Regions from separate parts of the Paenibacillus sp. FSL H8-0317 genome, predicted to be linked through region 1. Evidence: riboswitches for the same ligand, from Rfam matches in the RefSeq annotation. Region 1 holds a riboswitch; each other region holds the start of a gene.
The links. Region 1 has a riboswitch for thiamine pyrophosphate ahead of tenA (thiaminase II). Riboswitches for the same ligand answer to the same signal wherever they lie in the genome.
Positions count from the first base shown of each region.

Region 2: it holds a riboswitch for thiamine pyrophosphate, as region 1 does, so the genes downstream of both, MHB43_RS04845 (ECF transporter S component) here and tenA (thiaminase II) in region 1, are expected to answer to the same signal.
Region 3: it holds a riboswitch for thiamine pyrophosphate, as region 1 does, so the genes downstream of both, thiC (phosphomethylpyrimidine synthase ThiC) here and tenA (thiaminase II) in region 1, are expected to answer to the same signal.
Region 4: it holds a riboswitch for thiamine pyrophosphate, as region 1 does, so the genes downstream of both, MHB43_RS18855 (thiamine phosphate synthase) here and tenA (thiaminase II) in region 1, are expected to answer to the same signal.

Region 1 covers NZ_CP150294.1:3,836,204-3,844,173, reverse strand. Annotated here, with positions in the region: gene MHB43_RS17070 (CD3324 family protein) at 9-275, opposite strand; gene MHB43_RS17065 (L-dopachrome tautomerase-related protein) at 627-1,712, opposite strand; gene MHB43_RS17060 (hypothetical protein) at 1,963-2,244, opposite strand; gene MHB43_RS17055 (hypothetical protein) at 2,432-2,674, shown strand; gene MHB43_RS17050 (spore coat protein) at 2,686-3,072, shown strand; gene MHB43_RS17045 (zinc-dependent alcohol dehydrogenase) at 3,069-4,205, shown strand; gene MHB43_RS17040 (hypothetical protein) at 4,237-4,437, shown strand; gene MHB43_RS17035 (spore coat protein) at 4,449-4,745, shown strand; gene tenA (thiaminase II) at 4,910-5,572, opposite strand; TPP riboswitch at 5,686-5,783, opposite strand; gene MHB43_RS17025 (endo-1,4-beta-xylanase) at 5,991-7,970, opposite strand, start outside.
Region 2 covers NZ_CP150294.1:1,047,499-1,055,468, forward strand. Annotated here, with positions in the region: gene MHB43_RS04835 (radical SAM/SPASM domain-containing protein) at 75-950, shown strand; gene MHB43_RS04840 (pectate lyase) at 1,299-1,967, shown strand; TPP riboswitch at 2,140-2,250, shown strand; gene MHB43_RS04845 (ECF transporter S component) at 2,479-3,072, shown strand; gene MHB43_RS04850 (ABC transporter ATP-binding protein) at 3,073-4,644, shown strand; gene MHB43_RS04855 (energy-coupling factor transporter transmembrane component T family protein) at 4,619-5,413, shown strand; gene MHB43_RS04860 (PQQ-binding-like beta-propeller repeat protein) at 5,515-7,818, shown strand; gene MHB43_RS04865 (methionine ABC transporter ATP-binding protein) at 7,950-7,970, shown strand, end outside.
Region 3 covers NZ_CP150294.1:756,525-764,494, reverse strand. Annotated here, with positions in the region: gene MHB43_RS03710 (YafY family protein) at 1-843, shown strand, start outside; gene MHB43_RS03705 (zinc ribbon domain-containing protein) at 917-1,738, shown strand; gene MHB43_RS03700 (hypothetical protein) at 2,205-2,372, shown strand; gene MHB43_RS03695 (hypothetical protein) at 2,550-3,236, shown strand; gene thiC (phosphomethylpyrimidine synthase ThiC) at 3,620-5,404, opposite strand; TPP riboswitch at 5,830-5,943, opposite strand; gene MHB43_RS03685 (IclR family transcriptional regulator) at 6,092-6,835, opposite strand; gene MHB43_RS03680 (alpha/beta hydrolase) at 7,195-7,970, shown strand, end outside.
Region 4 covers NZ_CP150294.1:4,241,741-4,249,710, forward strand. Annotated here, with positions in the region: gene MHB43_RS18835 (ThiF family adenylyltransferase) at 1-483, opposite strand, end outside; gene MHB43_RS18840 (thiazole synthase) at 480-1,247, opposite strand; gene thiS (sulfur carrier protein ThiS) at 1,250-1,453, opposite strand; gene thiO (glycine oxidase ThiO) at 1,450-2,622, opposite strand; gene MHB43_RS18855 (thiamine phosphate synthase) at 2,640-3,335, opposite strand; TPP riboswitch at 3,527-3,636, opposite strand; gene MHB43_RS18860 (ABC-F family ATP-binding cassette domain-containing protein) at 3,712-5,262, opposite strand; gene MHB43_RS18865 (hypothetical protein) at 5,401-6,384, opposite strand; gene MHB43_RS18870 (hypothetical protein) at 6,371-6,922, opposite strand; gene MHB43_RS18875 (hypothetical protein) at 6,919-7,317, opposite strand; gene MHB43_RS18880 (hypothetical protein) at 7,334-7,819, opposite strand; gene MHB43_RS18885 (hypothetical protein) at 7,882-7,970, opposite strand, start outside.

The DNA.
Region 1 (7,970 bases):
GGATTTCATTAGTTCTTTGTATAGACTATTTTCTTTATGCTTTCGCAGGACAAGAAATACCGACCCGCCAACTCCTCTATTCTGACTCCATTGTGGAATAAGGATTTAATCTCAGCGTTTCGAGCAGAGACCCTGCTCTTGCTCTCTGTTTTCTCGCCCCATTTTAGGTGTGCCTCTTTGGGCTTTGGGATATAAACCAATTCCCCTTGAACGTATTCTTGTATGATACGTAACAATTCTTCCGGAAAAATAGATTCGGCTTTTGAATATTTCATGCGCCTCACTCCTTATTTAATAGATCAATAAGGTGCAAAGCCAGTTCGTAGAATATTACGATTCGTCGTTGGCAATGTGTTTATTCCCGCGCTCTATGCAAAGCATTGCCATATCCTTCACTGGCTTTGCATAGAGCTGTGCATGTAAGAATCCTACCCCGATTGTTTTCAATAGCCTCACCTCCATAGAAAATAGATAGTTGCTATTTGCTTATTATATCAGGGCTTGTTGTTAAAATGTTTAATCATGTCTTTTTGAGCTGACAGGGTTGTACGCTTACTGGATCATGTATAAAAAAATAAAATACATTTCTACGTAAATAAAAATCCACTTTAAAAATGGGATGTATATCAAAAGGTAGGAGCCGGTAATTCATCAACTTTTATACGTAGTAAACTATAAGGTTTTTGTCGCAGGTCTCTTCCATAATGAAATCTCGCCTGCCTATGTAATTGGTTCACAATTACATATAAGTATTGATCCGGACCAATAGAAAACGTATCTGGCCATAAAACTCGGGGATCATGAGCGATGGTTTCCATGATTCCATTTGGCAATATCTTTCGAATACTATCGTTTTCATAATCTCCAGCATAAACGTTTCCTTTTGCGTCCGTGATCATCCCATCAGATGCACCCTTCTCTCCCCAATACTGCACAAGATCACTTAACTTAAAATCCGGTATCGTTCTGTCTCTTAACGATTCTGTTGAGATCGAGTATAGCTGGCGACTGGTTAATGGACAATAGAATAACATTTTTCCATCAGGGGAAATGGCTATACCATCAGAGGCCAATCGAAAGGGAGATGTCGAACCATCCGCGTTTCGATTCATCAAAATTTTACCTTCCACTTTTGGCACAAAATATGGATCGGGTGAGGTCGAGCTTGCTCCATGCAACCGTCTATACGCATTTCCGTTTTCTAAATTTACGACGATAATAGCGCCTGGCCCATTGGAAGAAGAATCCGTTATATATGCGTAACCTGCTTTTCCTACACGAAAGTCAAATCGGACATCATTTAGATACGTTGTCGGCAAGACTACATCATCTGCAAATGTATATACTTTTCTAATTGTATTTGTTTCTAAATCTACCGCGACTAATTTTGCCCCTCCTTTAATTGGCTCAGAAAAATTTGGTGCAGCCGTGTCCAGTACCCACAGGGTCCCCCTTCCATCTGCAACAACACTTTGAACACTGATGAAGGACATAACAATATTTAATGGGTTGATCAAATTCGTTTCTACATTAGGATAAGGTTGCATCTGACCCTCAACAATTTCCGCTACCGTAAATCTAACGTCATCTCCCCATTTTGGAAAGCAAATAAAGATACGCCCGGTTTCGGATACACTAACGCCTGTAGGCATAGCCCCGTAAAAGGAATGAACGAGTTCTAACTTACCAAAATATTCTTCCATAGGTAACATAGGCTGTATGATGTCCTCCTCAACATAGTTGAATAGATATTACCTATAATTATGTTCGAGACTTTTTCTAATGCCTGGCCCTTAATCATTCTTTTTCAACCTCGATTTTGAAAATGTCCGATACATCTAAAAATACAAGAAACTTCGGCGTAAGCCGAAGCATGTTGACGGTGACTACATGTGCTAGGAAAAATGCTTCCTCCGATCGTCAATGCAAAACTCTGCCAAGCTTATCTGTACCAAAACCGTTTTATTGTTGGTCCGGCAGACGTAATGCGTTTGCTGAAGTTAGCTTTTGATCTAAAAATTCCTCTGCTCGGGTCAATTGCTGCCTGGCAATCTCCAACGCTTGTGAATTTGTTGCATTAGATTCACTTAACAAGCTTATTGCCTGATTTAAAGCCGTCTGCACCTCAGAAACCGCGTTAGATGCATGCTGCTCTAGCGTATTACTACCACTCGAGTTAAGTGCATCTTCTGCCGGTTTTCTTGCGTTTTCGGTTGCTAGATCAATTTTGTTTTTATTGGGCACCGTGACTTCTCCTTCCTTCAGTAAAATCATTCATTTAGACAGAAATAAGTATGGGATTGAGATTTTGTTTATATCCCTGCGACTGATGGGAATATTCGGAACTTACCTCTCCGGTGATCCATATTAGTATAAGATCCGATGCATTGGAAAATCTAATCTTGATGAAAAAGGAGGGGATCATTTCTGAATGGCTAATCCAACGCTAGCGCCGCACGAATCGATGGAACTGCATGAAGCGTTAAACTTCAAAACGCTCTGCATCGCTAAGTCGAAACTTATGCAAGGCCTGGTCTTTGACCAAGAGCTAAAAGCATTAATGCAGAAAGACGTAATTCAATCCATACAACAGATCGCTGAGCTGCAAGCAATCTACGCAAGAGCTCCTTTTCAAGCACCCGTTCCGAATAATCCGACACCTATAACACATTAAGGGGAACTCAGATGAATACCGATTATTTAGATCCGATTAATTCATTGAATATGCCGGAAATGGCAGATATGACTTTTGCCATGGACTTCCTTCTTCGTGCCAAGGAGGGGGTACGTAATATGTCCATCGCCCTGACGGAAACGGCTTCACCGGATGTAAGAGCCCTGCTGCATACTCATCTTAAGCAGGGGATTGCAATGCACCAAGAAATCTCGGAGCTCATGATTCGCAAAAAATGGTTTCATCCTTATGAGCTGAACGAACAGTACCAACTCGATCAGCTTTCGGCGAAAAATACGGTGATGATCGGGCAGATGAATCTGTTCCCGGGAGATACGTCACGTAAAGGGATGTTTGATCGGACCCCAGATGAGCATATTGGAGGACATAAAGCATGAAGGCGGTAACGTATCAAGGGGTTAAAAATGTTGTGGTCAAAGAGGTGCCGGATGCGAAGATTGTGAAACCGGACGATATGATCGTAAAGATCACCAGTACCGCCATTTGCGGTTCTGACCTTCATCTGATTCACGGGATGATCCCTAACCTTCAGGAGAACTATGTCATCGGACATGAGCCGATGGGGATCGTAGAAGAAGTAGGTCCTGGCGTGACCAAGGTAAAAAAAGGCGACCGTGTGATCATTCCGTTTAACATCGCATGCGGAGAATGCTTTTTTTGCAAAAATCAGCTGGAAAGCCAATGTGACAATTCCAACGAGCACGGGGATATGGGCGCTTATTTCGGCTACTCCGGAACGACCGGCGGATATCCCGGCGGGCAAGCCGAGTATTTACGGGTCCCATTTGCTAATTTTACCCATTTTAAGATCCCTGAGAACTGCGAACAACCGGACGAAAAGCTAAGTTTGATCGCCGATGCCATGACGACAGCATTCTGGAGCGTAGATAACGCCGGCGTTAAGAATGGTGATACAGTCATCGTGCTCGGCTGCGGTCCGGTCGGACTCCTGGCCCAGAAGTTCTGCTGGCTGAAAGGTGCTAAGCGGGTCATAGCCGTCGACTATGTCGATTACCGCTTAAAGCATGCAAAGCGAACGAACAATGTGGAAATCGTAAACTTCGAACAGGATAAGAATATTGGGAACACTCTCAAAGAAATGACCAAAGGCGGCGCCGATGTTGTGATTGATGCGGTAGGAATGGACGGCAAGATGAGCGATCTTGAATTTCTAGCCAGCGGTATGAAACTGCAAGGCGGCACCATGAGCGCATTTATCATTGCATCTCAGGCTGTCCGCAAAGGTGGTACCATTCAAGTCACTGGGGTATACGGCGGACGTTATAACGGATTCCCACTCGGTGACATCATGCAGCGAAACGTGAATATCCGTTCCGGACAAGCTCCGGTCATTCACTACATGCCATACATGTACGAGTTGGTGACGTCTGGCAAAGTGAACCCTGGGGACATTGTTACGCACGTCATTCCGCTCAGCGAGGCCAAGCGGGGCTATGAAGTGTTCGATACAAAAACGGACGATTGCATTAAAGTCATCTTAAAGCCTTAAATATGAGTAGATACACGGGAGGACAATCTGAATGAATTCCACTTACGCTTTGCATGAGATGCTCGAGGTGCATGAAATAGCTGCGTTCAAGACGGTTTGCATGACTAAATGTAAGACGATGCAAGCTCTGGTAACCGACCCGGAGCTCAAACAAATTTTGAAACAAGATGCGATATTATCACAACAGCAGCTTCAGGAGCTCGGTGGAGTGCTGTCTAAAGCGACTGTATAGGAGATAAAAAAATGAACCCAATATTAGAACACATGACTGGTCTTAATACGCTGACCGATGACGTGATTGCAATGGATTTTTTGATGAACGCCAAGAGCAGCGTCAGAAACTACGCCATGGCTGTGACCGAATGTGCCACCCCCGAAATCAAACAAATTTTGATGAAACAGCTCGATGAAGCCATAGACTCTCATGAAAAGATATCAAATTACATGGTGCAGCATGGCTTATACCACCCTTACCATATTGCAGAGCAAATTCAGCTCGATCTGAAAAATATTCAAACTGCTATGAACATTCCGTCCTGACACCCTTTTTTCGGTATCGTTGCAGCTCCACGAGAGAAACAAAAGGTAACAAACGAAAGCTCGTATGAAGCAAGGGGGGATAACCTCCCTCTTCAATACGAACTTTTATGCCCTCTTATTGTTTATGGACGCTGCTCTCTAAATTGAATTAACTACCATTGAACTCAAAGCTCCAGCCTCCATGACATCTCCCAAAAATCAAGCTCAAAGCGACTGCACATCACGAAAATATCTTCCATCCGTTGGTACGTTCCCTCGCTACACCCCTCTAATAGCTTATCCGTTAACGTCACAAGGGATTGATTGTTACTGTTGTATTCAGAGGAAGCATATCCTGTGATCCACTCTCCATAAAAAGGATGATCAACTGCACCTGGTTTTTGAGCAAGGGCTTGACCAATCTCCGCATAGCTCCATGAGCAGGCCAAAATGGATACAAGTACTTCTGCTATGCCACCCGCATGGGAAACAGAGAGCATATAGTTAGTATAGGCTGCATTTTTTAGTGCAGGTTTTACCTGAAAAACATGATCCTCTGTAATCCCTAGTCGTTCCATATAAGATCGATGAATTTTCATTTCGCCATTCAGGATGTTATCTACATTTTTACTAAAAAACTGCATCAATTTGGGGTCGTGCGACTTGACGATACCCAGTGCAAATACGCGGGCATAATCGAACAGGTACAAGTAGTCTTGCAACAAATAATAACGAAATTGTTCAACCGGTAAGGAACCATCTCCGATTCCTTTCACAAAGGGATGCTCAAGACATTCCTTCCACACAGGCTGTGCCGCCCGATATAGTCTCTCTGAAATAGTCAACATATGTTCCTCCAATTCATAATGTACGTATTTAAAAACAAAAAAACGAAACATCCATAGGATGTTTCGCAGACAAATACACTAAAACAAGAGGGTTCGCATGAGCTACCCAAGTACAGTGTTTCATCGTTGCATCCCTACGTTGGCATTATCCAAATCAGGTAAGGTCGGTTTAACACCCTCTCAGCCGGTTAAGGCTCCCTCGCAAACGGTTGTATGTAGTTGATTACTTTCTTATCCCCATAAAAGAATAAAATAACATCCATTTAGTATATCAAGGGCTGTTTAATACAGTCAAGGCAGATTGTATCACGCCTCATCAGCTTGAGTGACGTCTTTAAATGATGAAAACCATCACAACAATGGTTGAGTTTTATCCACTGTTATGATGGTTTCTATTCTTACAATTATTGTTGATGGTTTAATGCCCGAGCTTGTTCTTTCCGACAAAAGTGAGTATTCCGTACTGGGAAGTGTTTCTCCAGCTCTCATTGGTCGTAGCATTCCATTTGGCTACGTTCTGTTTACCTCCGCCCTGGTTGTCGTTAATTTGAAGATCGAAACCGAGAACATTTCCTGCTTTGGGCGTCAGTGAATGTAACTGGATTCGGGCTTCTACGAGATATCCTTTATTTGTTTTCTTCACAGCACTTACAAGGCGTCCGGGTGAGGCACCCCCTGCAAAGGTTCCCACATTGTCTGCACTGATTCTGAACTGGGCATCATCATATTGAAAATACGGTGTGCGCTGGTGATTCTCGTCCAGGAAAATCTCAACCGAATCCTGATCCCATGGGTTGATGTTATCTGTGATGATGTTTGGATCAGTGACGTCGATCAGCAGGTATAGATACTCACCTGTCCACATTGCCCGAGCGACTGCCTCTGCACCTTCGTTCTCATTCAACCGTTTTACTTCAAATGGTACAGCCTTATTCCATGATGTGTCTTTCTTCCCATCAATCTGAACAATCCCTTGTACAGCTTGTGCAGATTTGGGCATAGGGGCAAGCTGAATCACGCCGTATTTGCTTGTATCCTGTTCCTGAGATTGTGTTCGATCATTCCAGTACATTGGATTATAAGGTTGTGTCCCACTTGAACCGCCATCAGTCACACGGATATCCAATCCGGCTTCATATTCTGATCCGACTTGGATACCACCCCACGGAATGGACAATTCAACCTGATATCCTGCTTTGGTCTCGCGTACACGATATGAACGCTGCTCCACGCCCTCAGCTTTGCCCGACCGCTTAATGATTACGTGTCGGTCATCTGCTTCATATGAAGTGGTCTTGCCATTATTGAGATCAACAAAGATATCTACTCTGTCGTTCACATCTGCCTTCGCATCCTGAACATCCACAAGGATATACAGGTTACTTTGATCCCATAAGGTGCGGAAACTGGCTGATCCCGAAGAGTCGCCCTTCAGTGGAGTAGACACCGCTTTGTTCCAGAGTGGATCTTGTGAATGTTTTTTGATATCCGGTTTACCCGAAAGTGAGACGGCTCTCTGTGTCAAAACAGGCAAGCCTGATTCATCCACGAGCCCCCAGTATGCTTTTTTGGCCTTCAGGGCTGAATCAAACAGCATAGCCTGGTTGTTGTAAGACTTCTCATCTTGGAGTCCCCATAAGGTAACTGAAGAGATGTGATCTTTGTGTTTTTGGTACAAATCCAACAGTTCCTTATATCGATACGCCTGTTTTACCGCAACTTCATCCGACATCTCTTCACCAAATGGAATTCCGCTATCCACATCCAGTTCCGTGATCTGAATATCCAATCCAAGTTCGGCGAACATGTTGATCGTTTTTTCAATTTCCTTGATGGGAGGGGATTCCAGGTTATAGTGGGATTGCAAACCCACACCATCGATAAGCCCCTTATCTTTCAGTCGTTTGACCAACTGAAACATATGCTCTCTTTTCTCAGGGACTTCCGTGAAGTATTCGTTGTAATATAATTTGGCATTCGGATCTGCTGCACGAGCGAATTCATAGGTTTTCTCAATGTAATCCGGACCGATTAGTTCATAAAAGGGACTTTTACGTAAACCGTTGGCATCACCATTGCTATCCGCAATCGCCTCGTTTACCACATCCCAGGCATAGATCTTACCTTTGTATCGGGTCATGACGGTTTCAACGTAATCCTGAATCCGGGCAAGCAGTAATTCTCGACTCGCAGGGTTACCCTGAGGATCTTTGAACATCCACTCTGCTGCATCAATATGCCACAACAACGCATGTGCGCGTACGCCCATACCATGCTCCTCGGCGAACTGAACATATTGATCGGCTGCCTCGAACTCATAAACACCCTCGGAAGGAGACATGTACTTCGGTTTCATCTCATAGGTTGCGGTCAAGCTGTTAAAGTGCTTTGTGAGAAG
Region 2 (7,970 bases), 2.8 Mb from region 1:
TAGGGATGGCGCATATTGGCTGGATCACAAATGCAGGTGGGATTGCTCCCTCCGAAGCAGAATGGGGACCCGAGTTGAAAACGTTCAAAAAAGTATATATTGAGATCACAAGTATCTGCAATCTGGCATGCAGCTTCTGTCCGCAGACACAACGTGCCAAAGGATTCATTGACCCTGAAGTCTTCAACAATATACTGGAACAAGTTAAACCACACACCAATCATATTTATCTACATGTCAAAGGCGAACCCTTGTTGCATCCCAAAATAGATCTGTTGCTCGATTCCGCACATGAGAAGGGACTCAAGGTGAACATTACAACGAATGGTACACTATTGCCCAAGACTCAGCATAAATTGCTTGGCAAACCGGCGCTGCGGCAGATGAATTTCTCCCTGCACAGCTTCGATGGGCATGAAGGTTCAACAGACCGTGACGGATACCTGCGTCATATTTTGTCCTTTGTACACGAGGCCGTTAAGCACAATGTCATCATCTCATTCCGACTGTGGAATCTGACGCAGGATAACTTCACAAATGCTCAGATGAATCGAAATCGCGAGACCCTTGAAGTATTGGAACGTGAGTTCAATCTGGACTTCCGCATTGAGGAAAAAGTAGTTCCAGGCAGCGGGGTCAAAATTGCCCCGAATGTATACCTGAATCAGGACCATGAGTTCCAGTGGCCAAGTCTGGATGCACCTGAAGATGACGGCAAAGGCTTCTGCCATGCATTGCGTGGTCAGGCAGCTGTGCTTGTGGATGGAACGGTGGTTCCATGCTGTCTCGATGGCGAGGGTGTGATTAACCTGGGTAATGTGCACGAGAAGTCATTCTCGGAGATTATTGAGGGTGAGCGAGCGAACAATCTGGTATATGGCTTCTCCAAACGCGAAGCTGTGGAAGAGTTATGTCGAAAGTGCGGTTATCGTCAGAGATTTGGAGCCTGATATCTTATATCAGCAAGCCAGAAGCCATTCAAGATCACACATTTGGAGACAAATGCAGTGGTCTTTCTTTGTGATCGGGGATTAAGTGAGGGGTACATACGTTACAAATGAGCATACCAGAGGTTGATATCAGCATATTGCTTGAGAGACCTAGCATGCAAAAAATGCCGATATGACAGGGATTGTGCGATGTCATGATATATCTGATCTAATGATTATTCTAGTTACCTTCCTTATTTGGTAGGATTAGGTTGTGGGTCGGACAGAGGTGCACCTCTGACGATCTTCCAGTACAAGCTCAGGCTTGTACAATACCAAATAACGAGAGAATAAGGGAGGAATAAAGTTATGAAAAAAATGTTGACGTTGTTACTGTCCGCTGGTTTGGTTGCTTCTATATTTGGTGCCGTTCCGGCTGCGGCTGCGCCTACGGTTGTAAATTCAACCATTGTTGTTCCAAAGGGTACGACCTATGACGGTCAAGGTAAAACATTTGTAGCCAATCCTTCCACACTGGGCGACGGATCTCAAGCAGAAAATCAGAAGCCAGTCTTCCGTCTGGAGGCAGGGGCTACGCTCAAAAATGTAAATATCGGATCACCAGCTGCTGATGGTGTTCACTGTTATGGCAACTGTAATATATCGAATGTGGTCTGGCAAGACGTGGGCGAGGATGCACTGACATTGAAGTCTGCCGGAACGGTTAACATTACCGGTGGGGCAGCGTATAAGGCTTATGATAAAGTGTTCCAGATGAATGCAGCTGGAACAATTAACATCAAAAATTTCCGTGCAGATGATATTGGCAAGCTGGTTCGTCAAAATGGTGGAACTTCCTTCGCAGTTAACATGACGCTGGATAATTCCAACATTTCTAATGTAAAAGATTCGATTTTGCGTACAGACAGCAGCACATCACAAGGGAAAATTACGAATACTCGTTATTCCAAAGTACCAACGTTGTTCAAGGGGTTTGCTTCAGGGAAAACGAGCCAGTCTGGGAACACGCAATATTAAGAACAGGAATACCTTGGAATACGGATTGAAGGCGTGTACGGATAAGGTAGCTATTTCACATCGTGAAGTATGTCCAAAAGGCATCCAGGGGGATGCCTTTTCCTATGCCAACTTTTGATTTTTGTAGAGACCATTGCCACAAATACCCATCTGATGTACATTAGAAGCAATGAAATAAGTGAACCGGGAGCTCAATGAAGTTGGGCTGAGAGAGTGGCCTTGTGCCGCTGACCGTACATCTGATCTGGGTAATGCCAGCGTAGAGAACATGGAATTACAATGTGTAAGGGTGAATTGTGGGAATGAACGTGAATGAACAACAGACCTCTTTGAACTGTGGTGGTGTATCTGCCAGGGCGGAAGGGAGCTGGTTGATATTCCGTTTTTCGACATCCATCCCATACATCATTGTGAGGATTGTACACTTTGCGTAAGGCCTTCCCGGAACCGGGGAGGCTTTTTCGTTTATTATGATAAACCCCACAGGGAACAAAGGAAGGACGTAGAGAACATGGCAACAACAGCAGGCAACAAGCGATTGAAACTAACGGATATTCTGGTAACCATCGTGATCGCAGTAGTGTTTGGGGTGATTTACAAGATATGGGGACCTACATATGACTTGATGAAACCATTTGGCGTTCATGCGGAGCAGATGATCTATGGCATGTGGTTTATGGCGGGCACGTTTGCTTTTGTCATCATTCGTAAACCAGGCGTGGCTATTCTTGCTGAAGTTGCGGCTTCAACGGTAAGTGCCTTTCTGGGCAGTGAATGGGGCATGTCCACACTTGTATACGGTCTGTTGCAAGGATTGGGAGCCGAGATATTCTTCGCAGCATTTTTGTATCGCAAAACCAATCTGTTTGTCACCTGTCTTGCAGCCATAGGAGCCGCAGCGGCTTCGCTTTTGCTGGATTACCAATACGGGTATATTGATTCACTCTCGGCCTGGAATTATACGTTATTTATCGGATTCCGCTTCATTGGAAGCATCTTGATTGCAGGAGTGTTCGCTTATTATCTCGCCAAAGCATTGGAACTGACCGGTGTAACACGTTCACTCAGACCGGTATCGAAACAGGATTATGAGGCGCTGGATTAGATGAGCGGAGAGGGGAATTCGCAAGCGGTAAGTGTGACAAATCTAAGATGCAAGTTCCCGGGAGAGAAAGCCTTGGTATTTCAGGGCTTGTCTCTCTCTGTTCGTCAAGGGGAGAAAGTGCTGTTGCTTGGCCCGAGTGGCTCCGGCAAATCGACGTTATTGCAAATTTTGAGCGGTTTGATACCACGTTCGGTTGAGATTCCGATGAAATGTGATGATATTCAGGTTCCCGCCCAAGCAGGAGTGGTCTTTCAAGATCCGGATACCCAGTTTTGTATGTCCTTTACGGATGAAGAGATCGCATTTGTTCTGGAAAACCGAAATATTCCGCGTGAAGAGATGCCTGCTCTGATTGAATATGTTCTGAAACAAGTGGGGTTATCCTTTGAACAGAATCGTGTATTGATCCAGTCCATGTCTCAGGGGATGAAGCAGCGTCTTGCGATTGCTTCGATGCTTGCCATGGACCCGGAGGTATTGTTTTTGGATGAACCCACTGCACTGCTGGATGATGAGGGGACTTCCCAGGTGTGGGATACCGTCAAACGGATCGCCAGTGACAAAACGATCATCATCGTTGAACACAAAATAAACGAGATTGTGGATATGGTCGACCGCATCATTGTGTTATCACCTGAAGGAAAGATTGTGGCGGATGGGCCAGCACAGCAGGTATTTACAGATGAACGGGGTAAGCTGAAGGCTTATGGAATCTGGTATCCAGGCATATGGGAGGAGCAAGAGCAGGCAGCTAAGGAAGAAGAGGGAAGTGCTTCTGGAAAGCTTCAAGTGTGTGTGGATCACGGCATATCAAGTTTGGAAGTACAGAAATCGTCTGGCTTATCCGATACACCGGGTATATCCCCCATATCTCATGTCTCATCCTTATCGCCTGTATCATCGTCAAATCAGCCTGCACTGGACTTGCAGCAGTTCACCGGATGGCGTGGGAAAAGACCCTTCATTCAGGTAGAACAGGCCAAAGTATGGCATGGGGATTGGATTGGTATTGTCGGAGCTAATGGAGCTGGCAAGAGTTCATTGTTGTTATCTCTGATGAATATCCTGAAAACAACAGGTCATTATGAGGTGGACGGTCAGCCTTCTGGCAAAACGGAGCAGCTTGCAGATCGAATCGCGTTTGTATTTCAGAACCCGGAGTTTCAATTTGTGACCAACACCGTCGCGGAAGAAGTAGAATTCTCATTGCTGGGGGGCAGGCTTACAACGGAAGAAAGACTTGCCAGGACTGATCATATGTTGAATCAATTTGGACTAATCGACCTCTCCGAGCATCATCCCTTCCAATTATCGATGGGGCAGAAACGACGCTTGAGCGTTGCCTCTGCACTGGTGAGAGAGCAGCGAATACTGCTGTTGGATGAACCTACTTTTGGACAGGATGCCCGTAATACGTTTGCCATGTTAACACAATTGGAGCAATTGCGGCGTGAAGGAACAGCTATTGTTATGGTTACCCATGATCGTGAAATTGTAAAAAGATATTGCACCCGAATCTGGACGGTAGATGAGGGGAGGTTAACTGATGCAACTGTCGTTTCCTCACCGTGAAACCTGGCTTCATAACGTCAACCCGGGATTAAAGATGATCATTCTGACGATGATGTTTGTCATCATTATCCTCATTCACAATCTGAATGTAATGGCCAACGTTGCGTTGGCGATGATGCTGTTACTGTGCTGGACAGGTCATCCGTGGTATAGATTGATGCTGTACGCATCACCATTCATTCTGGTGTTTATCTCCACGTCCACAGGTATGATGATGTTTGGTAAGGGAGAGACCACATGGTATAAGTGGGGATTGATTCACATAACCGAGGAGAGTTTCTATCGCGGTCTACACTTGGGTTTTCGCTCGTTGAGCATGGCAGCGGCTGGCTTGCTGTTCGGACTGACAACGAAGCCGGTAAGGCTGTTTTATTCACTGATGCAGCAGTGGCGGCTTCCTGCAAAATATGCCTATAGCTTTCTGGCCGCGATGCGCATGATCCCCATTTTGCTGGATGAATTCCAGACGCTCCGTTACGCCATTCGTATTCGTGGAACACGGCAACGTGGCTCTCGCTGGAATGTGTATGGTACACTTAAGCGTTACGCTATTCCGCTGCTGGCACAGAGTATTCGCCGTGCACAGCGAATGGCGGTAGCGATGGAAGCGAAGGGATTCACGGATGGCGCAAGCCGGACGTATTACATTCAGATTGGCTATTCGCGAGCTGATCTGTGGTTTGTATTTTATTATATGCTCACCTTAACAGCGGCTTATTACATTGGGGTCACCTTTCCTTATCATGCTACGATGGTGGATGTGAGGTAATATTGGGAGATAGATAGAAATATATTGAGGTAAACGGTAACTTTTTCCTTATAGCTGCGTCTCTATTGGAAATAACTTCTAATGGATGGGGATGAACGAGAGTGAAGAGGGGTCCTGACTGGCAGAGAACGGGGTACAAATGGATTACCATGACTGGATTATCAGCTGTGCTGTTGACGGGATGGATGCTGCTGGATTCCAAAATGGTCGTGCTTGGAGGACAAGCGTTGGCTACAACGCCACAAGCCTTGGGTGCAAGTTCTCAAGTCTTATCAACACAGTTGGCCTACAAACAAGGAGAACCCGTTACACTTATGAATGACATTCCTCTGTTCAAAAACAGGAGGGATGGCAGTGTGGCTGCTGACCAGCTGGGGATTGAATACTATACAACAAAAAACGAAAAGTATACGTTGGCCTCGGTTCGAGGCGAGTGGGTGCAGCTTAAGTCAACCGATCATGGAGACTTTTGGCTGCCAAGTTGGTATGCACTGAAGGAGAGCAGAAGCATGACGGAAACAGCTCCCCAAAGCTTCACGCTCCAATCAGGCAGTAAGCTGTATCTGGCTCCGGATAGTTCTACAACCTGGTCTTTTGAGAAAGCGCTAACAGATAAGGCTGTTATTGTTGCAAAGTGGAAAGGATGGTATGGGGTCTCCATTGCCCCACGAGTCTGGAATAAAGAATCCTTCACGTATCGGCCAGGACTCTTCTGGATCAAGGCACAGGCTATAGAACAGAGGATGAATGTGGCGGATGGTTGGTTCCAACAGGATGCATCGCTGCCAACTTTGGTTATACGCCATCTGACAGATATTAAGCTGGACAAGGCAACCACCTCCAAACAAGTGGCTGGGTGGTTAGGCGAGCCGGATTGGAAGGAGAGTTCAAGCAATCTAAATTACACGGGTGATTCAATGAGTATTGGACAGACCTGGAGATATGAGCGGGCAGATGGGCAATTATTGGTCACATTCAACAAGAATGGCAGACTGGTCAGAACACGATGGAATTTAGCACAGGATAATCGAAATGCTGCCGTTTCTGATTGGAACATCAGTCGGACGGATGAATATGGGTTCACAACAAAAATCTATGGCACAACGCTGCCGACAACAATCCCCTGGAAACCGGTATGGACCAACCAGGGGGATATTAACTACACTTTTTTACAAGCAGCCACGGATGATGTACTCCTGATGAAAGGGGATGACGGTGGATTTAGCGGGGATTACTACGAAGGTTCCATATATGCTCTTGACCGACATTCGGGTCAGAAATTATGGGGGATCAATGGAGGCTTTGGAAGACAGCAGGCAGAGGTGGATACAGCACGACAATACGTTACAATCTACACCGATTATGACCCTGACAAGAAAAAATACGTGGATCGTATTCGTCATCTGAACTTGAAGAATGGAGAGGTTACCTGGACGTACACCCCTAAGCAAAATTTTAGACTAAATGGCATCACCGTTGCGAAGAACGTTGTGGTTGTGGATAACCCGGTTGTTGAGAGCTCAAGCAACAGTTGGTTAACGGTTCTCAACAATGCAAACGGAAAAACATTGTGGACGCGAAAACTGGCTACGGGTTATGAATTATTGAACAAGAGTGCAGATGACCCCTATGTGTTGTTTTGGGAAAAGAATAAGCTGATTGCAGCCGATCCGCAATCAGGCCGGACCGTATGGAGCTTAAAGGGAAAACGAACCACCATAGAACAACTTGGGAATGATCCATATTTTGATGGAATCGAACGTCGTGACCCCTTTGCAACCATGAATGCTAAAAGATGGATATCACTGGATAATCAGTGGCTGCTCCTTGATCTGAACACAGGAAAGAAGCTTGCACAATTTCCTGCTCGGGCAGGACAGAGATTTGAGGTACTGAATGATGGCATGCTGTTGATCCGTGAGAACCAAAACGGCGATCATTACGGAGAAAATGAAGATTTTAAAACCACCTTGTACGATGCCAAGACAGGTAAAACACGCTGGACGCTAAAGGGCAAGATTGAACGAGGACTGGTGGAAGAGGATCAGTTGTATGTGATTAAGAACGGCTACCCGGCGGCTTTGGATTATAAAACGGGGGAGACAAGCTGGGATACCAAAGATACGATTGCAACATTAAGGCATCCGACGAATCAGGGAAGTTATCTGGTCATTGATGATCAGTTGCTGCTGCCCATGGACGAGAATTTGCTCGTAATTAACAAAAAGAATGGAGCACTGCTAGGTCGTGTACATGACGTTGTGATAGGAAACCCGGAGCACCGGGACCGGGATGCGAAGAATGGAACGATCAACCGGATCGGTAATGAAGTGTATGTGGGTTCGTCCAACGGACGTTTTCGTGTATATGAAGCCAGCCGCCTTCAGGAGGCAATCTCACCTTAAAAGCTTGTCTCGTAAGGGATGTTGATTTATTATAAATGGACAGGCTTGCTCGCGCTCCGGTTATCGGCTGTGCGGGCTTTCTTCATGTGTTCTTGAAGAACCATGCATGATCATTCACGGGAGGACTCTCCATGATCTCATTATATGGTGTA
Region 3 (7,970 bases), 3.1 Mb from region 1:
CGGGATATCGATACATTGGGTCAAGCAGGCATCCCGGTGGTGACGTATCAGGGGGCAAGCGGCGGGATTGGTCTGGCAGAAGGCTACCGGCTGGATCGAAACGTATTAACAGACAAGGATCTCGCCTCTATCGTCACTGCACTGCGCAGTGTATCCACTTCCCATGCTAATGCGGCGCGAGAGCTTCTGGTCGAAAAACTCAGCAGTATCGTACCTGAATCCAAAAATGACGATTTTCAGGCCAATACCAATCGATTCATCGTGGATTATTCAACCTGGACGCATCCAGAAGCGCTGAAAATCAAGCTTGAACTTATCGAACAGGGTATGGATCAATTACGACCCGTAACCTTTACCTACTGCAGTGCGGAAGGTATCCAAACTCACCGAACTGCCGACCCTCATACCATCGTACTCAAGAAACATTCCTGGTATCTGTATGCTTTTTGCCACGAGCGGAATCAATTTCGCATGTTCAAGCTTGTGCGTATGCAAGATGTCACGCTTGCTAATGAGCAATTCGAGCGTAAAGTCATCAACCCACAGGACAGACCCTGGCAACAGGAATGGAGCCGTCCGGACAATCAAGCCAGGTTAACCTTGAAATTCCATCCTCGCGTCCGTCATATTGCGGAAGAATGGTTTGGGATCGAGAACGTCATGCCTGATGGGACTGGGTATTATATTAGCCAAGTTGCTTTTCCCGAGGATGGCTGGTTATATGGGTTCATCCTGGGCTTCGGCGCGGACGTTGAAGTATTGGAACCTCAGCATATTCGAGACGAGATCTGCCGTATCGCGGAGCAAATTGTACAAAATTATATCTCCCCGACTCAAACCTGACAGACAGCTGTCCAGTTCCTCCCCTTATACTTCAGATATATTCAATCTGTACATATATGAGGAGGAACTAATCATGAACGTCACTGTATGTCAAAGCTGCGGCATGCCGCTCACAACCCCTGCCCAATTCGGAACGGAAGCAGATGGAAGCACAACCCGTGAGTACTGTATTTATTGTTACAAAGAGGGCAAGTTTGAGCAGCCCGGTATGTCACTTGAAGGCATGACCGAGATGTGCACTGCTATTCTGAAGGACGAAGGCATGGATGAGGAATCCGCTCGTTCGATGCTGCGTAACCAGCTTCCTTTTTTGAAACGTTGGCGCACGAATACAACGGATCAACATGCTCAATCTCTTGCGGAAAACTCTACTACTGCTTCTGCTAACCCTGGTCAGGTAACAACAGATCATTCGTTCTCTGCCCAGCCCGTTCGTTATGTCACGCTCCCAGGCAAACGTCTTGCTGGCGTATCCGCCCGCACAACCAACGCCATTGAGATCAGTGGCAAAGGCTGTATTCAGGGACTCTGGAACAATTATTTTGCCTCAGATCACCTCCCTGCACCTGAAGCCGCCCGCTATGGCTGTTACACGGATTACTCCGATGGCATAACCGGTGAATACACCATACTGGTAGGGCATGAGGTCAGTCCGAACGAATCATTGCCTGAAGGATTGGACGACATTTTACTCCCTCCTGCAACTTACGCCGTATTCACTTCCAGAAAAGGACCGATGGCAGAGGTTGTTGGCGAAGCTTGGGGAGCCGTGTGGGCATGGGAGAAACAAAGCGATCGTACGTTCACCGGGGATTTTGAATTGTATGATGAACGCAGCCTGAATCCCGAAAGTGTACAAGTAGATATATACATCGCTATTCGTCAAAATAGATAAAACCAACACAATGCCACCTCATACAGGATCAAAGTTTCCTCGCATCCTTCTTCATATTACGCAAGCTGCCGGGTTCGCTCGGCAGTCTTTTTGTTATATCCGGAACTACATTACCACCTAAACAACCCGACCATGGTACCAAGTTAGTTAGCATGCTTTGCATCATTTAACCAGACAATATGCCTCATAAGCGGGTACCATTGACTTCCTTAAAATTGGGACTATTCACATAACAACCGATTCGATCCTCCCATATCAAACCTCTCATATCAGGTTCTTTACTCCTGAATTTTCCTAAAACCGTTTACATCTCCTTAAAACCGGGTAAAATCACTACAATCCAATTGGATTTATATTCTAAAATCATTTATTTCGTCTAACAAGTCATATGTACCTATATGTGCAGCTGGCAACATAACCAGTCGAAATACATAATTTAAAAAAATGCATTAAAGGAGGAACCAAGATGATCCGCATGCCTATTCAGCAAATGATCCCGTACCACCACCAATATCCGCGCAACACGGCGACCACTGCTCCTAAAAAGGAGAATGAGAACACTCAAGGTCTATCCTTTCATGAAATTCTGCAGCAAAAAATGGCGAAGAAAAATGCTTCTCCTTCCCTTAGATAAAATGGACACCGGACCCTATTCGAATCCGGTTATCGACCGTCTTTTCACGGCTTGGCGGAAGGGCGGTTATTGGCGTTGAGCAATAAACAACTGTACAGTCCTCAGTCATGTTTCTATAATGGTTTAAATATCTACAAGATCCATGACATATACGAACTGTAAAAGGGGACTTAGCACATGATCACCATTGGTTGTTTTCACGCTCATTATTCCAACATCGCCTTAATTGAAGAGACGCTTGCTCCTTATGAAGTTGAATTGGTCCATTACGTCGATCCAGGTCTGGACCGTCTTAAACATGACGCTGACTTTTCCGAGATCGTCATTCACCAGAAAGTAGCCCAGACGCTCCAATGGATCGCCGAGTGTCATGCCGATGCCATTCTGGTCACATGTACCCTCTTCGCGACAGTACTGGAGCAGGAAGCCACACAGGTCCCTGTGCCTGTGATCGGCATAGATGATCCGTTATTGCAGGAGATGCGGCGAGTACCAGGAGATTACATAATAGCATTCACCAACCCGGCAACTATTGAAGGAACGATGGCACGGGTGAATCAGGCATTACAGCAAGAGGATGAGAATGGGCAACTACACGTTGCCAAGACATCTCAGACGGATGCGGTGTGCATCCCTGGGACATTTGAGTTGATTATGCGTGGAGATCAGCAAGGGTATCTCGAAGCAGTACGTGAAGGATTACAGCAGATTGCTGAGCATTATCCGGGTAAAACGGTAGTGGCAGCCCAACTGTCTATGGCTCCCGCTGCTGCACAGGTTACAATAGATCGCGGTATTCCAATCCATAGCCCGCTGGCATTGCTTGCGGCGTATTTGGAGAAGAATATAGGCGTGGCTCGATAATAGTAGCGGATTTGGAGTGAAGTAACAGGTTCTATCTGAACTATGCAACTATGAACTCACTTACTTAGTAACACCACAAATTAACGAGGTGAACTAATATGCGTTTCCTCTATATTGTTTTACTGTTTATAGTAGGTTTTTCCTGTTCCGCATTTCTATACGGAGGATCACCAAAACTCAGTGACGCTCTTTTATTCGTTATCGCAGGAATTCTGTATAAAATATGGACCACACACAGTCACAAAGCTAATTCTGATAAAGGCTGAGTACGGTTAAGAATACACACATGACATAACACTAAAAAAAGCCGTTCTTCTCTGCAATGACAGAGAGAAACGGCTTTATCTCTATTTCAGACTGCCCAGCTTGCGCTGTATCAGCGCCTAGGAACGTGTCCGATATTCCTCGGCCTTTTCCTGCATCCCGGCAGCTACAGCCTCATTCTCGGACAATCCTTTATCCGCGGCAAAGGCCCGAATGTCCTGCGTGATGCGCATGCTACAGAACTTTGGTCCGCACATCGAGCAGAAATGAGCTTCTTTGGCCCCTTCTGCCGGCAGTGTCTCATCATGGTAGGACAGCGCACGTTCAGGGTCCAGTGACAGGTTAAACTGGTCACGCCAGCGGAACTCGAAACGTGCCTTGGATAATGCGTCATCGCGGCGCTGGGCACGCGGATGTCCCTTCGCCAGATCGGCAGCGTGGGCCGCGATCTTGTAGGCGATGACCCCTTCCCGCACATCATCCTTGTTGGGCAGGCCCAAATGTTCTTTTGGCGTAACATAACAGAGCATGGACGTGCCAAACCAGCCAATCATGGCCGCACCAATGGCGGATGTGATGTGATCGTAACCCGGGGCAATGTCGGTCGTCAGCGGCCCCAGCGTATAGAACGGTGCTTCTTTACAGATCTCCATCTGCAAGTCCACATTCTCCTTGATCTTATGCATCGGCACATGCCCTGGACCTTCGATCATCACCTGCACATCATGCTTCCATGCGATCTGCGTCAGTTCCCCGAGCGTAGCCAGTTCCGCCATCTGTGCTTCATCGTTGGCATCGTAGATACTGCCTGGACGAAGCCCATCTCCCAGTGAAAATGCCACATCATACCTTTTCATAATCTCGCAGATTTCTTCAAAATGAGTGTACAAAAAATTCTCCTGATGATGCGCAAGGCACCATGCTGCCATAATGGACCCACCGCGAGACACAATGCCTGTCATCCGCTTGGCCGTCATCGGGATATATCGCAACAGTACACCTGCATGAATCGTAAAGTAGTCCACGCCCTGCTCTGCCTGCTCAATGAGTGTGTCACGGTACAACTCCCAGGTCAGCGCTTCCGCTTCGCCATTCACCTTCTCCAGCGCCTGATACAGCGGTACCGTACCAATCGGCACAGGTGAATTGCGGATAATCCATTCCCGGGTGGTATGAATGTTTTTGCCTGTGGACAGATCCATTACGGTATCCGATCCCCAGCGTACCGCCCAGGCCATCTTCTCGACCTCTTCCTCGATGGAAGAAGATACAGCAGAGTTGCCAATGTTGGCATTGATCTTCACATGAAAATGACGACCGATCAACATCGGCTCACTCTCCGGGTGATTGATGTTAGACGGCAGGATGGCCCGTCCACTCGCCAGCTCCTGCCGTACAAATTCCGGTTCCACGCCCTCACGAATGGCGGCAAACTCCATCTCTGCCGTAATGACTCCTTGCCTCGCGTAGTGCATCTGGGTCACACAGCGTCCTGGCTGTGCCCGCATTGGTTTGCCACGTAATCCGGGGTACTCTTCGCCGCCAGCTCTCTTCCCTCCGGGCTTCAGTCCGTTATCCTCCGGTTTAACCGTACGGCCCTGATAAGCTTCCACATCGCCGCGCTCTGTGATCCAACGGGTGCGCAGGGATGGCAGACCTGCACGGATATCCGCATGAAATGCGGGATCGGTCATGGGGCCGCTCGTATCGTAGACACGCAGCGGTTCGTTATGCTCCACCCCTTGGGGAGTATTCGTGTCATGAAGGGCTATCTCACGCTCCGGTACAGCAATGTCCGGCCGTGAGCCCTGAATGTAGACTTTGCGGCTGCCCGGAAAGGGCTGAACCCGTCCGGCCGCGCTTGTTTCCTTTTCCACCTGCTGACCGTTATGTTCCTGTTCCATCGCTTGTTGTCCCGTTTGATTTCCTGCACTCATGTCGCTTGTCTCCTCCTCATTGTTCGTTCGCTTGGTTTTGGGTTGGCATCATCATTAGCTCGCTTACGTACCTGTCCCAAATCATGCGCAATGCAGAGAAGAAAGAGCGATCCTACACCAGACCAGGGGAGACATTATTTATGTACAGTTCACAACAGGCCGAAGGCTGCCGCAGATCATGGATCTTTGGTGACTTCTCTCTCATCATCCAAACCCACTTTCGCAGGTTATTGAAAAAGAAGCCCATAGAATCCTCGCTATATCGCCTGTTCACTGTATATAAAAAAGCCGGTCCCCGAAGGAACCGACTTTTAATGTCCATCACCAATAATGCACCTTTATGCGGCTCCTTAACGGAGCCCTACAAGGGTCACATCATGTGGTGGTTGTGGTCATATCGCCGATTACTTCCCTACGCTGGTATGATCCAGATCAGGTGCAAAGGGTCCGGAATCTCATGCGATTCCGTCTCAGTCCGGACAGTTCGGACTCCCCCAGTAACGTTAACAAGTTGCGGCATACACATGCCGCAGTTCATATTCAATGATGCTGGCCCCGCTGGGCCGTCCATAACAGAGTAGCGCAACCGGAACATAAAAACAACCTTTATATTCCAGAACACCAACTCAATTGGAGAAAAACCTTACCTCAACATCAGGATAACATGAGCCCCATCTGCGTAGCAGCTTCCTTTAGCACAGGTGCGTATTCATGCAATGTCTCCTGTGAGAGTCGGCTGACAGGCCCTGAGACCGAGAGTGCGGCTGCAATATTGCCTCTGCGATCCATAATCGGTACCGATACCGCGGCAGCTCCCGGCTCACGTTCCTCATAACTCGTCGCATATCCGTTATCCCGAATGTCTACCATTTGCGCCAAATACACCGCTGGATCGATAAATACCGGCCATTCAGGACCATTCATCAATTCTTCACGATCCTCGTCCGTGGCAAACGCCATCAGGACTTTGCTGGAAGCGCCCACAGACAGCGGCAGTCTAACACCAACGGGAGCAACTCGGCGAATCGCCTGATCACTTTGCACAGCCTGAATCCGAATCCGTTCACTGCCATCACGCAGGTACAGACTCACGGTCTCCCCCAATCGATCCCTCAGTCGCTCCATCGCAGGCAGCAGCAGAATAGCGGGATCATCACTGCGGGACATATGAGCTGACAGCTCCCAGATTCGGATGCCAAGTCGGTACTTCTCTGTTGCTGCATCGCGAATTACGAACCCTCGATCCTCCAGCGTAGCCATCAAACGGTGAACTGTACTTTTGTGCAGGCCGATCTGGCTGGCAATTTCGGTGAGTCCCAGATCACTGCGTGTGGTAAAACATAATAATATATCCAGCGCCCGCTCCACAGCCCGGACGGTTAACTTGCGATCTTCCATGGCATAATGCCCTCCTCATGTTTCATCACATGAAACTTGGTTACATAAATTATATGAGAAACGGTCTCATCTGTAAACCAAAAAGAGCCAAAATCGAAATAGGCCAACGTGCAAATTTTTCCTTTTTATAAGACTTAATCCCCTGTAATTTACACACTAAGGTAATGTTACCCATATATCTTAAGAACTATATAACAATTGCGTAACAAATGCCCTCAATCAATTGACTTTGACTATATTGGAACATACGATAAAGATATATTACATTAAGATATCGCTCTGAAGCAGGCTCTGAAATCGACGCAATTCTCTTTACATGTCGTTGTTATCTTCAACTGAACTTCAAAGGAGGGGCATTCATGTATCCAACATCCCAGAGCGAAGCCCCGCTGCAAACAAAAGTGTCCGATCTGCCCTCTTCCCTATCACCGAGGCTGATTCGGTTCAAACATATTATCGTAGCGTTGCTGCTCTCCGTTGTATTTTTTCTACTGTTTTGTTTTATTGCACTGCATGGTTACATCGCATGGGTATTATCCAATCCAACGGTAGCGCCGGTCTTCTCCAATCCAATGCAGGCCAAGAACATGAAGTACGAAGACATCACGTTCCCGGCAGCAGATGGCAGCCGGACGATGCAGGGATGGTATATACCTGCTGACAATGCTGCAAGCAAAACGATTATTTTCAGTCACGGCTATGGTGCCAATCGTGAAGAAACATGGGTACCCATGTATGACCTGGCACACTATGCCCATCAACTTGGGTTCAACGTGGTCATGTTCGATTATGGCTTCGCCTCGCAGGTGAACAAAGCCGTAGCCACAGGTGGCAAAGCTGAGTCACAGCAATTGCTGGGTGCCATCCAGTTCGCCAAGCAGCGAGGTGCGCAGGAACTGGTTGTCTGGGGTTTCTCCATGGGTGCCGGTACGGCGCTTCAAACCGGACTGATTACCCAGGAAGTGGATGCGATGATTCTGGACAGTACGTTCCTGCTTGAGCCGGATACGCTGTACCACAACATTCATAACCAGATCGATCTCCCGCGTCAGCCTACACTCGAGATCATGAATCTGTTATTCCCTGTTCTGAATGGTACCGGATTACAACAGATTCCATACCAGGAAGTGAAAAA
Region 4 (7,970 bases), 410 kb from region 1:
ACTACCTACGCATCCACCATAAATCCAGGGAATATGGTGTTTCTGTGCCATATCATTAATGAGTAGTCGGGTATCAAAATTATCCGTTGCATCCATGATCAAGTCGGTATGCTGAACGAGTTCTTCCAACTCATCTACTCTGACGTCCAACACTTTCCCTTCCACATGAACCGTGGAATTAATGGCAGATAAACGTTTTTCCGCTGCCATCGCCTTCGGCATCCGCTCAATCGCGTCCTGTTCTACATATAATTGCTGTCGCTGCAGGTTACTCCACTCCACATAATCACGATCCACAATCGTTAAGTGTCCAACTCCTGAACGAACTAACGTTTCTGCAATTCCTGTTCCGAGTGCCCCAGCGCCTACAATTAAAACTCTACTGTCGCTCAATTTGGCCTGGCCTTCCTTGCCAAGTGGCGCGTAACGTTCCTGTCTGGAATAACGATCGGCCTGTTCTGAGGATGTTAATTGATCTGTCATGTATGAACCATTCCTTCCACCGGACTACTGGCTGCTGCATAACGCTTTATGGGAATCATGCCTGCCTCATATGCCAATCTGCCTGCTTCTACCCCCAATCGCATCGCTTTAGCCATGCTCACTGGATCGCCTGATCCGGATACGGCTGTATTTAACAATACACCATCTGCACCAAGTTCCATCGCATAAGCAGCATCTTTTGGGGAGCGCAACCCTGCATCCACAATCACAGGTACAACGGCCTGCTCAATGATGATCTCAAGGTTATAGGGATTGATGATGCCTCTGCCAGCTCCGATGGGAGAAGCGCCAGGCATTACAGCATGTACGCCAAGCAATTGCAGCCTTTTGGCCAGAATGACATCATCCGAAATATAAGGCAATACCGTGAAGCCCTTTTCAAGCAAAATTTCGCAAGCCTTGTACGTTTCAATCGGATCTGGGAGTAACGTCATTCCATCTCCTATGACTTCGACTTTTATCATATCACAAAGTCCTGAAGCCCGCGCAAGCTCGGCAATCCGCACCGCCTCTTCCGCAGTGGAAGCCCCTGCCGTATTCGGAAGAAGTGTGTATTTGTCCAAATCCAACGTATCCAGGAAATGCTTCTGATTACGTTCCTCCAAATTTAGACGACGAACAGCAAAGGTTAAAACTTCCGTTTCAGATGCTTCCACAGCCTGACTTTGCACTTCCAGATCCGAAAACTTGCCTGTTCCGAGCAACAATCTGGACTCAAACGTATATTTACCAATGTTCAACATCATCAACCGCCTCCTACAAAATGTACAATCTCAATTCGATCGCCTTCTCTTAATGCCGTTGACTCATGATACTCACGCGTTAAGATATGCTTGTTCAGCTCAACAACTACAGTCTTAACTTGCAGGTCAAAAGATTGGAGCAATTTATCCACACGATTCAATCTTTCTTCAATCTCCGTCCGTTGACCATTAACGATGATATTCACTGCACCACTCCCTTTCTATTCAATCGCTCAGGGCTCAGCTCCTCAATTCCGAGTTCTTCTGAGCTTTTGCCAGCGAGCAACTCAGCGATAAGCCTGCCTGTTATCGCACTAAGCAAGATACCGTTGCGGTAATGCCCAAAGGCGGCGAACAGCCCGGGTATACTCTTGCAAGCACCTATATAAGGCAGTCCATCGGGAGTTGCCGGTCTTACGCCTGCCCACGCTCGTATAAATTGTGCTTCTTTCATCCCAGGCACCCAGTGGGTAGCCGCTGTTAGCAGCTTCTGAACACCCTGTACAGAAACGTTCAGATCCGTTCTGCCTGGCAGACTGGTTGCCCCGAGCCAAACTTCGCCATTGGCTTTGGGAACAATATAGATATCCTCTGCATACACCGTTCTGTCAGGTCTGTACCCTGCATGTTCATCTGAGAACTGAACGGCGGCTATTTCACCTTTTACCGACCACACAGGCAAGCTCAGATTCACATGTCTCATCAACTCTTCACTCTGTAATCCAGCCGCTATAATGACATGTTTGCATCTCATCTCACCGATCGATGTGGTGATTCCCTGCACACCGTGTTCGTTTGCTTGCACACGTATATCCTGTATGTCCTCCATAACCCGTGCTCCCATTGCTTGAGCGGATTCGGCGTATGCCTTCGTTAGGTGGACTGGGAGAATTTCACTCTCGTAAGGTCTGTAATAGGCTCCATACGTATCTCTGTTAAGCCATGATGCCTCCTGCTGCACAACGGAACGATCCCACCACACCTCATCAGCAGAAGCAGACAACGCAGACTTCCGATTGTCCTTATAACTACTTAATTCACTGTATGAACGAAAAGGAGTTAAGAATCCCTGGCGTTGCAGACCAGTCTCTACCTCACTGAGTGTAGCCATAAGCACCTGTTGCTCGATAAGTAACTGTCTACTCTGTCTGGCGAGCTTAGCCATCAAAGGATGAGCAAAGTCCTCACTATCTGCCGCCAGCATTCCAGCCGCCGCGCAAGAAGTGCCTCCTGCAATCGCCGAACGCTCCAGCAACAGCACATCCTGTTCACGGGAAGCAAGTTCATATGCAATGGCACAACCAACAACGCCTCCACCTACAATAATCGTTTCTGCATGAAACTTATCCGGTCTATCAGTAATGATCTTTTTCATCCTCTCATCTCCTTGATTCAGCGGCTCAGACTTTCTGTAGCAACGATAGCCTGCCTTAATAATGCAGCCTCCCGATCCGGGGACTCGCTCGCCCATATATTCGAGATCACAGCGACTCCCTGTGCGCCTGCAGAGCGAATAGAGTGAATGTTTCCCGGTTCGATGCCCCCAATCGCCATGACAGGAATGGAGACACCGGAGCACACTTCAGCCAGAGCATATAATCCTCTTGGTTCAAGATCAGGCTTACTGTTGGTTGAGTAGACATGCCCGAAGAAAAGGTAATCGACTCCCCGTTCTTCAGCGATTTTTGCCTCATCGATTGAATGAACAGATACACCCAGACGAAGTCGCTGCACATTGATTATAGCTGCAGGGTTATAGTTACGTATTGCATCTTGCCCCCAATGTACACCGCCATGGATGTCATTCTGTGAAGGCAGCTCTGAACCATTGATAACGATACGACAAGATGGAACGCCAACACCACGCAGACTTTCAGCCCAAGCGATCTTTTGTTGCCACGAGAGTTGTTTCTCTCGTATGTGAATATAGTCCACCCAAGGCCACACGTTCTTTGCAGCTTTTACAAAAGATGCTTGATCCCCTGCACCCGTAGATACAACATGCAGTTCAAATGATCCGTGTACATGTTCATGAGAAAATACCGTACTGTTCATCTCCTTCCAGGCATGAATGCTATGAAAACACAAAAAAGCCACTCCCGTAGGGGAGTGGCTGCGTATTAATTATAGGACCAGATGACTGACTGATACATACAGTTCATTTCGTGCAATAAAGCTATAGACTCTATAGCCTTAACGTTATACACGCAACTGCATGTTTCAATTCGTTAAACAGACGGTTGAATCCTTCGAATTGCCGTTTGCTCACGTCATTCACTGAAACGCGCTCGCCACTTCCCTACGCTGGTATGATCCAGATCAGGTGCAAAGGGTCCGGAATCGCATTCTTCCATCTCAGCCGCATCGTGCGGCCCCCCTAGTGTTCATATGAAGTTGTAGCCTATGTTACCATAGACGGATTTTTTTGTCACCGTCATTTCTGTTAAACATTGTCTTGAATCGTCTAGTTTTCCTCAGACCATTCTTCGACATTCCATGTTTTGGTGACCCAACCCTCGTAAAAATCAGGTTCATGAGATACCAGTAACACCGTTCCCTTGAATTCTTGCAAAGCACGCTGTAACTCCGCTTTGGCTGTGACATCCAGATGGTTTGTCGGCTCATCGAATAGAATCCAGTTGCTTTCACGCATCAAGAGTTTGCATAAACGAACCTTGGCTTGTTCTCCACCACTCAGCATGTTAAGCGGACGGGTAATATGCTCATTTTTCAACCCACAGCGAGCGAGATGACCTCGGACCTCATTCTGGGTCAAATGTGAAAACTCATTCCAAACATCCTCAATCGGCGTGATATTTCCAGCACGAACTTCCTGTTCAAAATAGGCCGTTTCGAGATAATCTCCCAAGAAGGTCTTTCCACTCAGTGGAGATATTTTGCCCAGAATAGTTTTCAGCAGTGTCGATTTACCCACACCATTACAACCTACGATGGCAATTTTTTCACCACGTTCAATTGTCATCGTCATTTTGGGCAGCAAAGGATACGTATATCCAATTTCAAAATCAATACCCTCAAAGACCGTTTTGCTGCTCGCACGGGCATCCTTGAATTTGAACGTTGGTTTGGCCGCTTCATCTGGGCGATCAATACGTTCAATTCTGTCCAGCTGTTTCTCCCGGCTCTTTGCTCGACCTGAAGTTGAAGCACGTGCCTTGTTACGCTGAATGAAATCTTCCTGCTTCTTGATGTACTCTTGCTGCTTCTCGTATGCATCAATATGCTGGGCTTTATTCATATCAGCCATCTCAAGGAACTTGTTATAGTTCGCTGCATATCTCGTTAATTTGGCAAATTCCAAATGATAAATGACATTTACGACTTCATTCATGAATTCCGTGTCATGGGAGATTAAGAGAAACGCGTGCGGGTAGTCCTTCAGGTAACGTGACAACCATTCAATGTGTTCTACATCCAGATAGTTGGTCGGCTCATCCAGCAAAAGAGCTGTAGGTTTCTCGAGCAGAAGCTTGGCAAGAAGCACCTTGGTACGTTGTCCACCACTTAGAGCTGCGACATCTCGATCAAGACCAATTGCGGACAAACCAAGACCATTGGCCATCTCTTCCACTTTTACGTCAATCAGATAAAAGTCGCCCTGTTCCAGTTGTTCTTGAATATCGCCCATCTCTTCCAGCAACTGCTCCAGCTTGTCTGGATCTGCATCTGCCATCTGGTCCGTAATATTCATCATTTCTTTTTCCAATTCAAGCAACGGAAGGAATGCATCCTTAAGAACGTCACGAATGGTTTTGCCTGGCGTAAGCTTTGTATGCTGATCCAGATATCCATAACGGACCTTAGGTGTCCATTCCACTTTTCCACTATCTTTAAGCAATTTACCGGTAAGGATGTTCATTAATGTGGATTTACCCACACCATTGGCACCAACAAGTCCTACGCGCTCTCCGGCAAGTAAACGAAACGATACATTTTTAAATAACGTGCGATCTCCAAAATTGTGACTTACGTTCTCTACTGACAATAAACTCATAAGATGAGGTTGCTCCTATCTATTAGACATTACTTTTGTGATTGTTCCGAAACCCTATTCTAGCACAAGTCCCGTCTTTTCTGAAAGTAATGTAAACAGCTCAGGAACCTCTTCCATGATTTTGTCATACAGGCTACCCTAACGATTAGAGCACTTATATTCGAAATAGCCTTGTGCAGCTGCTTGTCTTGCGTCTGTGAACACCTCTTCAGCACGGTAACCATTACCACATGTGGAGGGATAGTAGTACTTGATACCCGTTAAAGGATCTACCCCACCTACGATGGCCGTTTTCTTCACAAGTCTGCCCCCACCAATTGCGTAATTGTTGATTTTCTGGTCACCCACACCTATACCTTGGATAAAGGCCATAATCCCTGTATCGTTAATGGAGTTGTACCAATCTTCCTGCGCAATCAGGGGCATCGTAAACGTATAAGAAATACCGTTCTTTCTGGCAAACTCATTATGGCGGTTAATCACATCAGCCAGATCATCCTGCACAATAGTCACAATCCGGCTTTGTCTAACTTGCTCAAATACGCTGGTATTCTGAAGTAAAGGAATCTGTGTGTTTGAAGCCAGTTCTTTTTGAAATCCCTCAATCCATTTCCCTGCGTTTGCGTCATAGGCATATACGTAGTCGTCCAGTGTAAAGTTAATACTGTTACCATTAGAATCTGAATATGTATAAGGTTTCTTGGGGCTCCATACTTGCCTGAAAGAATCTTCAAGGTTACCCGTCATCTCTGTTTCTGTGGACAACATATAATAGCCATCATAATCCAGAATAACCACGGCAGGAATGTAATTAAACATGTTTCGAATAGCAACGGGATCATTCTGAATCCCCATATTCAAAGCCATCGTCTGCGTAAATGTCAACAAGGCGAGCTCCTTGTCCGCTTTAACAAACTTGGTTGAATCATAACCTGCTTCATCATTTTGTTTCTCATTCTGATGCATCACCGCACCTGCATCCATGACTGCAGTTTGAAGTGCAGATCTGTATCGTTGACCAAGATATTGAGCCTCTTCGGCATCTTGGGTATGGAGTGAGATGATCCAGAAGAGTGGGAAGAAGATCAGCACGAATACAATGGACAGCTCAGTAATCTTCATTGAGAACCATACCTCCGTATGTTACAAATACCGCTGAAGCCTGAGCTGTACCACTCAACCATTCACGAATGAGCATGGAAGGTGTACGATTTGTATTTTGGAGCGTCACGGTGAAAAAATCCCCTGTGGTCAACGTATATCTTCGGCCAGGATCATCAACCGGTATCACACCTGAGGATGGGAATAGTCGCTCTCGAATCTGAGCTGCATAATATCCATCCTGAACTACCTCGTAAGTTCCGGTAAAACTGTTACGGTCCATCGGGTCTGTATAGTGAGGTACATATTTCTTATGCAAATGTTCCATCGACACCTCATACAGATTGCCCGTCTGGGCCAGTTGCTCCTCAAACTCAGCCAACATTCGAGGTGAAATATACCCTTTCGTTCGGACAGCATCAACAAAACGTGTTACATTCTGAACAGCCGTCATACGTGCTATATCATCCTGCCGATCAGCTGTTTCAGCAGCTGGGTACACATAGAGCAAAAGGACTGCGAGCAATACGGCAAGCAGCTTGGATGCGGCATTAATCAATTCACACTGGCCTCCTTCCAAAAAACAATCTTGAGCAGTTCTCCAGTTTCATTTCGTATAAACTCCGGACTGTAGGTGGCATCGAGCTGGACAGGAATAGTCGCTGTTTTGCTGACAAGTGGATCGATCACATACGAAGTTCCATCTACCTCTACAGGAATGCCTGTGCCTGTCATCTGTCTTACGGTATGCAACACTTCCGCACCACTATACTGATACGGATTGGTGGTATGCAGTGTTGTTGTCAGCCGGCCTTCCATGCCTGCTTTTGTCTGAACTCTGTCGTTTAAGGCCGCTGATAAAATCTTAACATTATGTTGCCCGTACAGGCAGGCTGTCACAAACAGGACAACCGCCGTACAAAACAACATGAGATGCTGGGTATTCCGGGACATGTTAAACCAACTCCTGTCAGGATTGCTGGAAGATCAGCCCTCTTACCACGTTGGATCGGTCTTTTACGATAATGGCTTTGAATTTACCACTTGGATTGACATATTGATTGTCTTTTTCACTCATGGTCTGGTTAATAATCCCCACTTTATCATCAGGCGCAATAACCGAGCCGTAGTCCGCATTATTGAGATCCTGTGAAATATTCAATTGATTACCGTACCATTGACCCGCTTTATTTTTACCTGTAATGACTTGAATACCGAACTGATCCTTGTCCGCATATTTACGCAGCGCATTGGTTACCTGTGATCCACTAATAGTTGTTCCGTCATATACTGTAAATGCAGCCTGGGACAACTCGGTTTGGATATCAGCAAAATTGTTCTGGGCCGTCTTGGTTGCCTCCTGAGCTGAAATAAACAACAGAACTACAATTGTGATCAAAGCGATTGTTAAAAATATCCCTGCTGCCACCTTTAAAGCGCTTGATGCATTGTTCATAATAAATCCTCCCAAGTTATAAGATATTAAACTATTTCAGACTATCACACAGATGAATTGTGCTACAGTTTCTGAATTTGCTCATAATAAATGCTCATTTGCAAAAAACTCATACCGACCAATGGAATAACCAGATACAAAAAGATAAGGG